One region of the Bacillus cereus group sp. N8 genome, then DNA from elsewhere that is predicted to be linked to it. Evidence: riboswitches for the same ligand, from Rfam matches in the RefSeq annotation. Region 1 holds a riboswitch; each other region holds the start of a gene.

Region 1 (3,156 bases):
TCCGGAGAAACGGATAGTTCATTTGCAATCGTATCAATACGACCAGAATCTAATAAACCAAATAATCCTTCAAAATCAGAAACATTCCATTCTACTTTATATCCAGCTTTTTTAGCAGCTGCTTCAATAATTTCAGCATCAAAACCTTTTACTTTCTCACCCTCTTTAAAAATAAATGGACTACGACCTGCAGAAGTCCCAACTTTCACTACTTTTTCATTCGTTTTTTCACTTGATACGTTTGAACCACATGCAGACAAAGCTCTAACTGATAGTGTTAATGCTATCGTTAGTAATAATGACGATTTCCTCATAACTCTTCCTCCTAAATAACGAAATGATTTCCTTCTTCAGATGCATTTAATTGTCGTAAAAACTTTTTCGTACGTTCATTTTGTGGGTTTCTAAAAATCTCTTTTGGCGTTCCCTGCTCTACGATAATTCCATCCGCCATAAATATAATGCGATCCGCCACCTCTTTTGCAAAATTCATTTCATGTGTAACAATAACCATCGTTATATGCTGTCTTGCCAAGTCTTTAATAACTTGCAGTACCTCATTAACTAATTCTGGATCAAGCGCAGAAGTCGGTTCATCAAACAATAATACAACGGGATTTAAAGCCATTGCTCTAGCAATCCCTACCCTTTGCTGTTGCCCCCCTGATAACATCGTTGGATAAAAATCTTCTTTATCAGCTAATCCTACTTGTTTTAATATTTCTCTCGCTATTCTCTTTGCCTCTTCTTCACTTTTTTTCTGTACAACCGTTAATGGCGTTGTAATATTTTGCAGTGCTGTTTTATTTTTGAATAAATTATAGTTTTGAAAAACCATAGCTGTTTTTTGCCGTAATTGTATTATTTCTTTTTTATAAATTTTCTTCACATGAATCTCTAAATCTTCAATTCTAATACTTCCATCATTCGGTTGTTCTAATAAATTCAAACATCTCAATAGGGTCGATTTCCCTGAACCAGAAGGTCCAATAATTACTACCACTTCCCCTTTTTTCACAGTAAGTGAAATTCCCTTTAACACTTCATTAAGTTTGTAGGATTTATACAAATCACTTATCTCAATCACATACTTCACCTCATTTCTGTTATAAATACGGCGCATCAAGTTTCTTTTCTAATTTTTTCTGCCCCCAGCTAATTGCAATTGTAATAATCCAATACACAATCGCTACCGCTAAATAACTTTCCATATAACGATACGATTGAGCAGCTAACATTTTCGCTTGTGCTAAAATTTCAGCCACCCCAAGCGCAAAAGATAACGAAGATTCTTTTAACAATCCAACAAAATTATTTCCAAGTGACGGCACTGCTACACGAATAGCCTGCGGAAAGATAATTTGCCGCATGGCTTGTGCTTTTGTCATCCCTACTGATAAACAAGCATCCATTTGCCCTGATTCAACAGCATTTAATGAACCTCGAATTATCTCTGACAAATAAGCAGCATTATTTAAACTGAGACCAATTAAGGTTGCTTGCATAGCTGTAAGTACTGTAAAAGCCGGAAATATTTGTGGCAATCCGAAATACAACACAAACAATTGAACTAATAACGGTGTTCCTCTAAAGAAAGAGATATACACCCTTGCAATTGGATATAAAAATTTCGGTTTGTTTTTTGTTATGATTGCCAAGCCAATCCCTATAAAGAAAGAAATAATCATGGAAACAACAGTAATCCCTAAAGTTATGTATACATACTTAAATAATTGCGGAAAACTTTCTAAAAAATACGTTGCATCAAATTTCATTCTATCCCCCCTCTCTAAACAAAAAGCTCTTCTTATACATATAAGAAGAGTTGAATGTTAATCCATTTCCCCCCATCTTCCAAACGCATCATTCGTTTGCTGGAATTAGCACAGTACTTTTATAGCCTGTTGCTGAGATTTCATCGGGCCAGTCCCTCCATCTCTCTTGATAAGAAAACTAATAAATTTTTCCATTTATTAAGTTGTTATTATGAAGAATACAGATAAATTAAAACAATGTCAATAGGAAAACTAAGAATTAAATTTATACTTATTTCGTACATACAAACAATATGCCATCAAAATTACTCTTCTTTATACACCGTACACAAAAAGCCGGTACTTCTAACAAACTTAGAAATACCGGCTTCCAATCTTTTATTCTTATAACTTATGATATTTATTTCATCTTATGTACTTCAGCAACTAACTTTCCGCCTTGTATGCCCATATATAGCTTAACAGGCGCATCATTCGTGTTTTCAAACACTAAATCTAAATAAGGATACGCAATTGTAGCATCTCTTCCCTGCGGGACATAACCTACTGTTTTAGAATGTGTAGTTCTCTCTACCATTTTCAAACCAGCTTGATCTGCTGCATTGTATAGAGTTGATGATGTTTGACAAACGCCACCACCATAACCATCTACTAATTTACCATCTACAATTTCTTTACCTAATTGATATCCTTTATCTGGCGTTGTATCACCGATTAATGCATTGAAAGAGAAACTGTCTCCTTTTGCTAATACAACTCCATTTATGCTCGCTGCCGACAAACGAATATTCTCAATACGGCCACCTGCTGATCCACCTAAATTCGTTTCATATCTACCAATTACCGTGCCACTTCCTTGCGCATCACTTAATGTTGCGATAGGCTTTTTCTCAACAATAGGTAATTGATATGAAGAATCCCACATACCTACGTTTAATAATTTATCTACTAATTCTTTTTCCATTAATTCATAAGAAGGTTTTCCTTCTTGCCAACTTCCATCAGGAGCTATACGTGAAGGAACCATCTTTTTGTCAACGCTTTTCCCAACTTCACTTGCAACCTTCGTTACCGATTTTTTGAATTTCGCTTCATCTTCAAAATAACCTAAACTTGATAAATCTAATTTTTTTACTTCAGTACCAGTACGCGCATCAACCAAGCTAATTGAATCCTGTACATCAGCCTTAGCCTCTACAACGTTCCCACCAATATCACTCACTAATGCCACATCACTTACTTTTGCGCCACAACCACTTACTACAGCTACGCATAGTACCCCAACTAATATACCCTTTACTTTTCGGAACAATATACTCTCTCCTTTTCCCCCAACATTATTTCTTAAGTATTATTTCATTTTATGTATGTTTTGTTACAA
Region 2 (3,156 bases), on a different contig from region 1:
TCAGGCTCATGAGATAGTGCACGAGCAATTGCTACACGTTGCTTTTGACCACCAGATAATTCGCTTGGATATGCATCTTTTCTATTAAAAAGATCAACAATACGTAAATACTTTTCTACCCTTTTTTCAATTTCATTTTTGGAGAGACCAGATAGACGTAAGGGTAGAGCGATGTTTTCATAAACGGTAACGGTTTTAAGTAAATTGAATCCTTGAAAAATCATGCCGATCTTTTGTCTTGCTTTTGCGAGTTCTTTTGTCGATAAGGTTGTTAAATCTTGTTCATTTACAATGATATTTCCTGTCGTTGGTTTTTCTAATAAATTTACACAACGAATTAATGTACTTTTGCCAGCGCCACTATATCCGATGATTCCAAATACTTCGCCCTTTTTTACTTTAAGGGAAGTTGATTTAAGAGCCTCAACATTCCCTTTTTTTGTTGTAAATACTTTGGAGACGTTTTTTAATTCAATCATTATAGTCAGCTCCTACCAAGACGGTAAAACAGAACCATCGAATTTTTTCTCAATGAAATCTTTTACTTCTTTAGATTGATAAGCTTTCTTTAATTTATTAACAACAGCATCATCTTTATTTTCAGTACGAACAACGACCCAGTTCACATATGGTGAATCTTTTCCTTCGCGGAAAATAGAATCTTTCGCGGGGCTTAATTTTGCACCTAATGCAAAGTTTGTATTAATTGCAGCTGCCTTTACTTCACTTAGCTGCGTTGGTAATTGAGATGCCTCTAATTCAACAATCTTTAAATTTTTCGGATTTTCAATTACATCTTTTGCAGTCGCTTTTTCTGTAGCTTTTGGATCAACTTTTAAAACTCCTGCTTTTTCAAATAGCTTTAAAGCACGAAGCTCATTTGTTGGATCATTTGGGACAGCGATTGCATCGCCCTCTTTTAATTCTTTTACATCTTTTAAACTTTTAGAATATACACCCATAGGGAATGTTACTGTTGAAAATACTTCAGTTAATTTCATGTTGCGTTCGGCTTTAAATACATCTAAATAAGATTTAGTTTGATAGCTATTTACATCGAGGCTTTTTTCATCTAAAGATACGTTTGGCGCTACATAATCATTAAATACCTTTACATCAATTTCGAGACCATCTTTTGCTGCAACTTCTTTCACCTTTTCAAAAATTTGTTCATGCGGTCCACCTGTTACACCAACGGTAATCTTTTTCTCATCTAATGCTTTTACCTCTTTATCAGAATTAGCACCACATGCACCTAACAATAATACAGCTCCACTTACAATACTTAATAATACCTTTTTCATCTATAATTCCCCCTTAATATACGTTCCAAAATAAAAAGCACCTCTCAAAAATAAGAGAGGTGCCGAATAGACGAAATAGGTTCCTCTCTTATCTTCCAAAACGAAAATCGTTCTGCAGGAATTAGCACCTTAGCTTATACGTTATAAGCTCGGTTGCCGGGCATCATCGGGCCAGTCCCTCCGCCACTCTTGATAAGAGTATGTGTATGTAGTTTTTAAATATGGTACTAATAGTAAATCTTACAAAAAGAATTGTCAATGTTATTTTCTGAATATATTTTATTTTAAGGTAATGGAAACATTTCCTTTTTTATGTCCGGTCTCTACGTACGTATGAGCTTTTGAAATTTCTTCTAACGGGTAAGTTTTATCGATAACGGGCTTTAATTTTTCTTCTTCCGTTAGCATTTTTAGTAGAAGCATATCTTCTTTGCTTACTTTTGCCATCGTTCCATTGACTGACACGTATTTACCGTTAGCTGTTAATGCTTTCTTACAATAGGATTTTTTAATTTTTCCAACTGCATCAAATATAATATCGTAGCGTTCATCTCGCTTTGTAAAATCTTCTTTAGTATAATCAATTACTTTATCAGCCCCTAAAGATTGCACTAGTTCAAAATTTGAATTGCTACAAACAGCCGTAACGGTTGCGCCGAAATATTTAGCGAGTTGTACGGCAGCTGTTCCCACGGATCCAGATGCGCCGTATATGAGCACTTGTTGCCCTCTTTTTATACGGGCCTTTCTTAGGAAGTGTAATGCCGAAGTTCCGCCAAAGGGAATAACTGCGGCTTCTTCATACATCACATTGGTAGGTTTCAATGCTATTAATCCACTTTCATGTACACATGTATATTCTGCATAACCACCAACATTAAGCTCTGTTAATGCAAAAACTTGGTCTCCTTTTTTAAATAGAGTTACATCCGTTCCTGCTTCTTCGATTTCACCGGATAATTCTACGCCGAGTATAGGTTTTCTAGGTTTGCTGAAACCTAATATAATTCGCATAGGAATCCAAAATAATAGGGGGCTAGAAAAGCTCCGCATTCTACAATCTCCAGTTGTTACACTTGTTGCATGAATCTTAACTAATACTTCATTCTTTTTAGGAGTAGGTTTCTTTACATTTTGAAGCTTGAGAACGTTAGGTGGCCCGTATTTTGTGCAAATAATTGCTTTCATAGCAACCTCCTGAATAAAGTTATTTTCCTCTACATCATATTTAAATTTTTTTAAAATCATGCTTATGGTTTCATTTCATAATAAGTAAAAGAAGGATAGTTCTTTTTTACAGTGTAGTATTTTCCTTTTAAGAAAGTAGGTACAATAAGAATAGAGAGAAGTACTAGTGAGATTAGAATTTCAAACGAGGAGAGTGCCATTTGAAAAAAAGAAAAATAGCGGTTGTAATTGTAGCATATACAGTGTTGCTCGCGACTTCTATATATACATACAAAGAGCAACTGGACCATCCTATTATGAGTGATGTAGGAAAGTTGCTTCCAACGAAAATTAAACGTGTTGAAAATGCTGAGGATGAAAGTTCATTAAAACAGTTAGTGCAAGATGCAAATGTTTCTGGAGAGAAGATTTCTATTGCAGGTATGCAACATAGCCAAGGCGGGCAGACGTATTATCCGAACGGTACAATGCTTGATATGAAAGGGTATAATGAAATATTAGAATTCGATCCGGAGAAGAAGAGGATTAGGGTACAAAGTGGTGTCACATGGAGTGACATTCAAAAGAAAATCAATCCATATGGTCTTGCAGTTCAAGTGATGCAATCTCAAAATATTTTTACTGTTGGTGGTTCATTAAGTGTAAATGTGCATGGGCGTGATAT
Region 3 (3,156 bases), 230 kb from region 1:
GCTACAAAAATACGATTGATAAATCCTTTTAAAATAGCAGGCATGCCCCACCACCATATCGGATATATGAAAAGAAGAGTATCCGCCGCTTTCACTAATTCTCTATATCGCTTCGTCTCTTCTTCATATAGTAAATCCCGTCTTTTTTTCTCTTCATTAAATACAAGCACTGGATCAAATTGTTCTTTATATAAATCAAGTAGCGTAACAGAATGATTTGTTTCCCCAAGTCCTTTTTGCACATGCTCTAAAATCGCTGCGTTAAAGCTTGAAGGACTAGGGTGAGCGTATATAATTAGTACGTTCACTACAAAGCAACTCCCCTCTACAGTTAAATCTTCCCTTTCTTTAACATCGTCTCTACGATTTGGACATTTTTTGAACTTTGTAACAAACGATTTAGTACTGTTAGTAATTCTTCTTTTTCTAAACCTTTCAGTTGTTCTTTAACTGTACTCTCACCAGCATCTTGAATATCATACACAACTGCCGCCATATGCTTACAATAATTTTCATTCGGACACTCGCAGCTGCTTTTTGTAAAATCAGTAAGGTCAATAATTACTTCATAGTTTCCTGCATTTCCAGTAACGAAAGCAAATACTTTCTTGTCTTGTATTTCAACATCTTCTACATGTCCCTCTTCATAATATTCATAACCTTTATCTATAATGTACTTTGGAATCCATTTCGTTATATCTTTTAATAAGTAAGCGTACATCCTATCACCTCTTCCTTTAATTCCCTTTTGACTTCAAAAACCCCACATGTTATTCTAATTACTGTCAAGTAGCGAGTCTACGTGACAAAACGACTGACACCTATTCGGCGAAGGTGTCTCTTTTATTTGCAGCCGATAATGAAGTGCCTCTTTCAGGCACATTCAATCTTTGACACTACACACTCAACACCATTCCCTTGTATCAGGCTGCTTTAGCAGTCTTTTACACTACATACTTCAAAAAAAAAGAGAGCCTAGCTCCCTTTTCCCGCTTTATAAAATACCCCTTTTTCAGCATAGCGATATTCATCATCAGCTAAAGTAATTTTCCCATCCAGTTTGAGTTCATCTAATAGTCTTGATAAATAAAATTGATGTAACATTTTTTTCGTGAATTTTCCTTCATGATGCGAAACGATATGTTCTTGAATATCTAACAATGATATTGGCTTATCTTGCTCTATCATATATTCATAAACTGTACTACGCAGTTTTACGTATTTTTCGAGTGTCACAGTACTTCGCAACCCCTTTCTTCTTATTATATGTTTTCGTAATCGGTTTTTTTGCAACAAAAAAACCTCTCCGATAAGAAGAAGTTACGTATATCTTCGTCTTATCTCCCAGAACAAAAATGTTCTGCTGGAATTAGCACCTGCATCGCGGTTGCTGGGTTTCATCGGGCCAGTCCCTCCACCTCTCTGGATAAGAAAATATTCACTTTATAATAAACTATACGTAATTTCATTTTAATTGTCAAATAAATATAACAAATTATATTTTTCTCCTCAGTGTTCATACTACATGTATATGAGTAAAAAAGGAGGACTATGAAATGTATCAAAACGCCCGCGGATATGTACAAGATTCTTTTCAATCATTAAAAGAAGCAAAACATTGTTTAGAAGAAGCACTACAAACAGTTGAAAAAGATTTTAATCGCGCACGTATTGAACAATCCCTTTACGCCGTAGAGCAAGCATTGCAAAGATGTGATTATACCGTTCACATTTTAGAAAAAGATTGAAAACTTCCCATCAATAGATGGGAAGTTTTTTCAAATGGCATACTTCATTATTATTGCCGTTATGATTAAAAAATATACAGAATTAACAATTTCTAAAACCCCTACTTTTAATATAGAAATTTTTTTACCATACAATATAATTGCTCGAATGACACTTGGTACGAATATAAGAGAACACCATGGATTGATAGCAAATACAATTACCGTCAATACAATATGATACCCCCAAGATATGAGACGATACTTCGGATTATTTTTCTCACGAATCATTGTTTTCACATAAAACGTACTTCCTAAAAAATACAAAAATGAAATAAGCGCAATGAATACTGCGGTTTTATCGATTTGCTTCATTGAAAAATAATAACTTATTAAACCACCTATACAAAACACTATAATCGCACAAATATCATTTAGTAATGCTCGTTCATTTTTTTGACGAGCGTAATACATATTTACAATAAACAATGGAATCATTAATACTGCGAATAAAAGAATTCGCCATTCATATAATAAAGAAATCATCCCAAATACGAATGCAATGATAGAATAAACAATTGTAGCGTGTAGAAACTCTTTGTTTCGTCTTTTCCTTATGTACATAAGAAATGGATACGTAGCTAAATAGATAAAGAACCACGCTAAAAACAGTGGGATATGATAGAAAGTAGGGTTCCCAAGTATGACACTTAATAGAAATGGTATAACAAGCATAGCCCATGCACCATGTTGCTTCGGAATAACTAACTTCATTAACTATACACCTCCTCTTTGAAAATAATTCTCACCTAATATTATACAAATATTTTTATATAATAGCCGACTTATATTGGATCTATTTTTTGACAATAAAAAAATGCTCCTTACAATATGTAAGAAGCATGAAAGAGGCAAACGAATATGTAAGTCGCGACCCTACCTTATATGAGTATGCTTTTCTATGTCACGTTATGCTCATCTAATATACCGTATTTCTTTTTAAATCTTGTGAGGATCGTAATCCATGACGTACTAAATAACAGCAGGAAAATAACATTCGATATCGCGTGACTAAGATCGAAAGAAAAACTTGCGACATAGTAAGCAATAACTGTTTCCCAAGTTGCTTCCTGTATAAAACCGAGAAGACCCCAGAAATTCATAATCCAGCCAAATAAAAATCCAACGACGAATCCGTACAACAGTCTCCCCCACAGTTTTTTCATCAAAAATGTATTTCGGAGTAATCCCGCTATAAATCCGATCATACCCCAAGAGAACATTTGCCACGGCGTCCACGGACCTTGTCCTAAAAAAATATTAGATACAATGGCCGCCGTTGCCCCGATCATAAAGCCAGTTTCACTTCCAAAAACAATTGCAGAAACGATAATGACAAAGGAAGTCGGTTGTACACTCGGTAATATCG
Region 4 (3,156 bases), on a different contig from region 1:
CAATTCCGCGACTCGCCCCTGTTACAAACGCTACTTTTCCATCAAGATTCTTCATATATTTCCATCCTTCCTAAATTTCCGTTTGATAAATGCTATACTTATATTTTCATGCAAACACCAATAATTTTAAATATAGATTTATAGGTAATTCAGTTCGTTCGCTTATGATATTATAGTTATAATTCGTGGTTTACTTTAGAAAACCAAACAAGGAGGCTACACAATGCAAAACGCTGTAAAACTGGATGAAATTGACCATAAAATAATGAACTTGTTGTATGAAAATGCGAGAATTTCCGTTTCAGAAATAGGACGAATTATATCCATGACGCAGCCTGCTGTAAAAGAGCGTATTAATAAACTTGAAGATCAAGGAGTTATAGCGGCTTACCGAACGAAATTTGAGCCTTCCAAAATTAATAAAAACATTCAAGCATTCATTATGTTTAAAACGAGCCAATGCTCTGATTTTATCCAATATTGTAATGCCGCTCCTGAAGTAACAGATTTATATCGAATTAGCGGCGAATTTAATTATATGATGAAGGTCATGAGCGATTCGATGGATTCTCTCGCTACATTTTTAGACTCTTTAATGCAATTTGGATTATCATCTCCTTTAATTGTATTAAAGAGTGAGTTTGAGGAGAAATTGTCGTTCTAATAAAGGGGTACGTAACAGTAAAAGTTTCTCTTTCTTGAGAAAAACCAACAAAATCAATGATTAGTAAATAAAAAAGAACATTGAAATATCAATGTTCTTTTTTATATCTCTACTTATTAATTAGATTGCTCTTCGAAAAGAGCACCTTAATCCCCTTATCCCTGATTCCTCTGCGCCTCTCTAAACTCCTCCTTCACCTTCTCTAACAGCCCTTCTTCTGTAATTAATCGATACGCTGTATTCGCTAGTGCTTTTGCAGATGTAACAAGTGCTTTGTCTCCTAATTCTGAACGTGCTGCTTCTCTAAATTCATTTGTATGCGCAATTAAGTCATCTGGACCGATTTTAATATATGGGTGAATTGTCGGTACAACTTGGCTTACGTTTCCTGCGTCGGTTGAACCGATGCCAAGTCTTTCTTTACGATTTACTTCTTCACCTTGTAATTCTAGTTCTTCAGCTACGATGTCGTTATATGTTTTTGTTACGAGTAGTTCATCGATTTCATTTTGGAATTGATGGATTTTTACTTTCGTACCTGTTGCTAACGCTGCTCCTTGTGCAATATTTTTCACTTTTTCTGTTACTTCTGCACATCTTTTTCGCGTTGCTGCGCGGATGAAGAACCTCGCTGCAGCGTAGTCAGGAATAATGTTAGGTGCTTTTCCACCCTCTGTAATGACGCCATGTATTCTCACGTCTGAGGGAAGTTGTTGGCGAAGTGCGTTAATACTGTTGTACAGCTGAATTACCGCATCTAATGCGTTAATCCCTTCTTCAGGTGAAGCTGCCGCGTGAGCTGTTTTTCCGTAAAAATGAAAATCAAGTGGATCAACTGCTAATGAAGGACTCGTCGTCGCTGTTTTTCCGCTCGGATGAATCATAAGCGCCGCATCGATATTTTTAAATAAACCAGCCTTTACATAACTCGATTTTGCGCTACCGTTTGGCCCGCCTTCTTCTGCTGGCGTTCCAAACACGACAACTTCTCCGCCGATTTCCTCAAGCGTTTCTGATAATGCAATTGCTGCCGCAACGCTAATTGTGCCAATTAAATTGTGACCACACGCATGACCAAGTCCTGGTAAAGCATCATACTCAGCTAAAAATGCGATAACTGGTCCTTGTTTCCCTGAACTTTTTCGTGCGATAAAACCTGTTTCATGTCCAGCAATATTGTGCTGTAACTGAAAACCTGCACTTCCTAGTAATAAACTTAACGTTCTTGATGCGTAAAATTCTTGGTTACCAATCTCCGGATTCGCATGAATATCATGACTTGTTTCTATGTACTTTTCCTTATTTCTTTCTATACTCTCTTCAATTGTTTTTCTTTGTGACGTTACTCCTGTCGCTCCCATTTTTCTTCCCCCTTTTATTTTCACGTAAAAAAGCCTCTTTCTAAAAGATAGAAAGAGGCTTCTGTATATACAGTCAAATGAGCTTCTTTCTTATCTTTCAAGTAAACTTGCTGGAATTGGCACAGTATTCATATAGAATCCGCTGCCGAGGTATCGTAGGGCCAGTCCCTCCACCTCTCGTGATAAGAATTTTCATAAAATTATATTAAATTATTTTTATTCTAAGTTTATTCCGAATAAAAGTCAAGGAATTCCTATCCGAATTTACCGAATATCCAAAAATCCTTTTAATACACCAATCGTTTCCGGCGCTTGTAGTCTTGCACATATATACGGGAATTCCGTGCTCCCTTCAAACATCATTTGAGATGTGAGTGGTGCCCCTGCCCAAAAGATTTCATCATCAATTACTAGGAACGGGAACGCTTTATTTTGTCTTTGTAACTTTACATTTTTTAATGGAACTGGTCCATCACTATAAACTGTTACTTGCGCATTTGTGCGCATTAACGCTTGCCATACTCGTTTATCCACTTGTTTTGTACTTGGAAGTGAAATGATAATTTCTCGTTTTGCCACTAAAATATCTTTTAATAACCCTTTCGGCTCTTCAAGATTCATTTCCATAAACCAGCGTAAACGTTTCGAAATTTTTCGCTCCCACAATTGTCTTGATGTCGTGCGATCATACACATCACCGTGACGTTCTATATGTGCTGTTAATTGTGATAACGCTTGTTTTCTCGAAAGGTTTTTACGCATATAATGGCAATCCGATAATTGAATGAACTTCCCTCTCGCTCTCGTTACTGCTACATTGACGAGGCGATGGTTTTTATGATCAAAGAATAATACACCAGGACGTTCTTGCGGATAACTATCAACCGTATCAAAGATCATCATATCTCTTTCAGAACCTTGAAACTTATGAACTGTTGCCGCTAATACTGGTATGTTTTGATATTTCGTTCTCTGTAACATTTCTCTAATACAAGTTGATAAAAAGCGGGACTGTGCTCGGTACGGTGTAACTATACCAATTGATTGAACACCGTCTAACAGTCCAATTAACATCATTTGCATCGCCACTAAACCAGACATAATATTAAAACGCGAACCAGAAGCAGCGTC

What was found. Region 1 has a riboswitch for S-adenosylmethionine ahead of JDS80_RS07630 (amino acid ABC transporter permease). Riboswitches for the same ligand answer to the same signal wherever they lie in the genome.
Positions count from the first base shown of each region.
Region 2: linked by a shared signal. The riboswitch ahead of JDS80_RS26485 (MetQ/NlpA family ABC transporter substrate-binding protein) and the one ahead of JDS80_RS07630 (amino acid ABC transporter permease) in region 1 are both predicted to bind S-adenosylmethionine.
Region 3: linked by a shared signal. The riboswitch ahead of JDS80_RS06360 (hypothetical protein) and the one ahead of JDS80_RS07630 (amino acid ABC transporter permease) in region 1 are both predicted to bind S-adenosylmethionine.
Region 4: linked by a shared signal. The riboswitch ahead of JDS80_RS19065 (M20 family metallopeptidase) and the one ahead of JDS80_RS07630 (amino acid ABC transporter permease) in region 1 are both predicted to bind S-adenosylmethionine.

Region 1 is NZ_JAEHBK010000003.1:241,289-244,444, forward strand. It holds gene JDS80_RS07620 (amino acid ABC transporter substrate-binding protein) at 1-314, opposite strand, end outside; gene JDS80_RS07625 (ATP-binding cassette domain-containing protein) at 326-1,087, opposite strand; gene JDS80_RS07630 (amino acid ABC transporter permease) at 1,107-1,775, opposite strand; SAM riboswitch class I at 1,845-1,951, opposite strand; gene JDS80_RS07635 (VanW family protein) at 2,176-3,087, opposite strand.
Region 2 is NZ_JAEHBK010000035.1:17,800-20,955, forward strand. It holds gene JDS80_RS26480 (methionine ABC transporter ATP-binding protein) at 1-479, opposite strand, end outside; gene JDS80_RS26485 (MetQ/NlpA family ABC transporter substrate-binding protein) at 492-1,304, opposite strand; SAM riboswitch class I at 1,390-1,503, opposite strand; gene JDS80_RS26490 (NAD(P)-dependent alcohol dehydrogenase) at 1,584-2,492, opposite strand; gene JDS80_RS26495 (FAD-binding oxidoreductase) at 2,693-3,156, shown strand, end outside.
Region 3 is NZ_JAEHBK010000003.1:8,722-11,877, forward strand. It holds gene JDS80_RS06350 (NAD(P)H-dependent oxidoreductase) at 1-308, opposite strand, end outside; gene JDS80_RS06355 (SWIM zinc finger family protein) at 332-721, opposite strand; gene JDS80_RS06360 (hypothetical protein) at 976-1,296, opposite strand; SAM riboswitch class I at 1,335-1,433, opposite strand; gene JDS80_RS06365 (hypothetical protein) at 1,557-1,748, shown strand; gene JDS80_RS06370 (YwiC-like family protein) at 1,779-2,501, opposite strand; gene JDS80_RS06375 (ECF transporter S component) at 2,687-3,156, opposite strand, start outside.
Region 4 is NZ_JAEHBK010000013.1:113,331-116,486, reverse strand. It holds gene JDS80_RS19075 (SDR family oxidoreductase) at 1-55, opposite strand, end outside; gene JDS80_RS19070 (Lrp/AsnC family transcriptional regulator) at 224-664, shown strand; gene JDS80_RS19065 (M20 family metallopeptidase) at 820-2,025, opposite strand; SAM riboswitch class I at 2,113-2,214, opposite strand; gene JDS80_RS19060 (AAA domain-containing protein) at 2,290-3,156, opposite strand, start outside.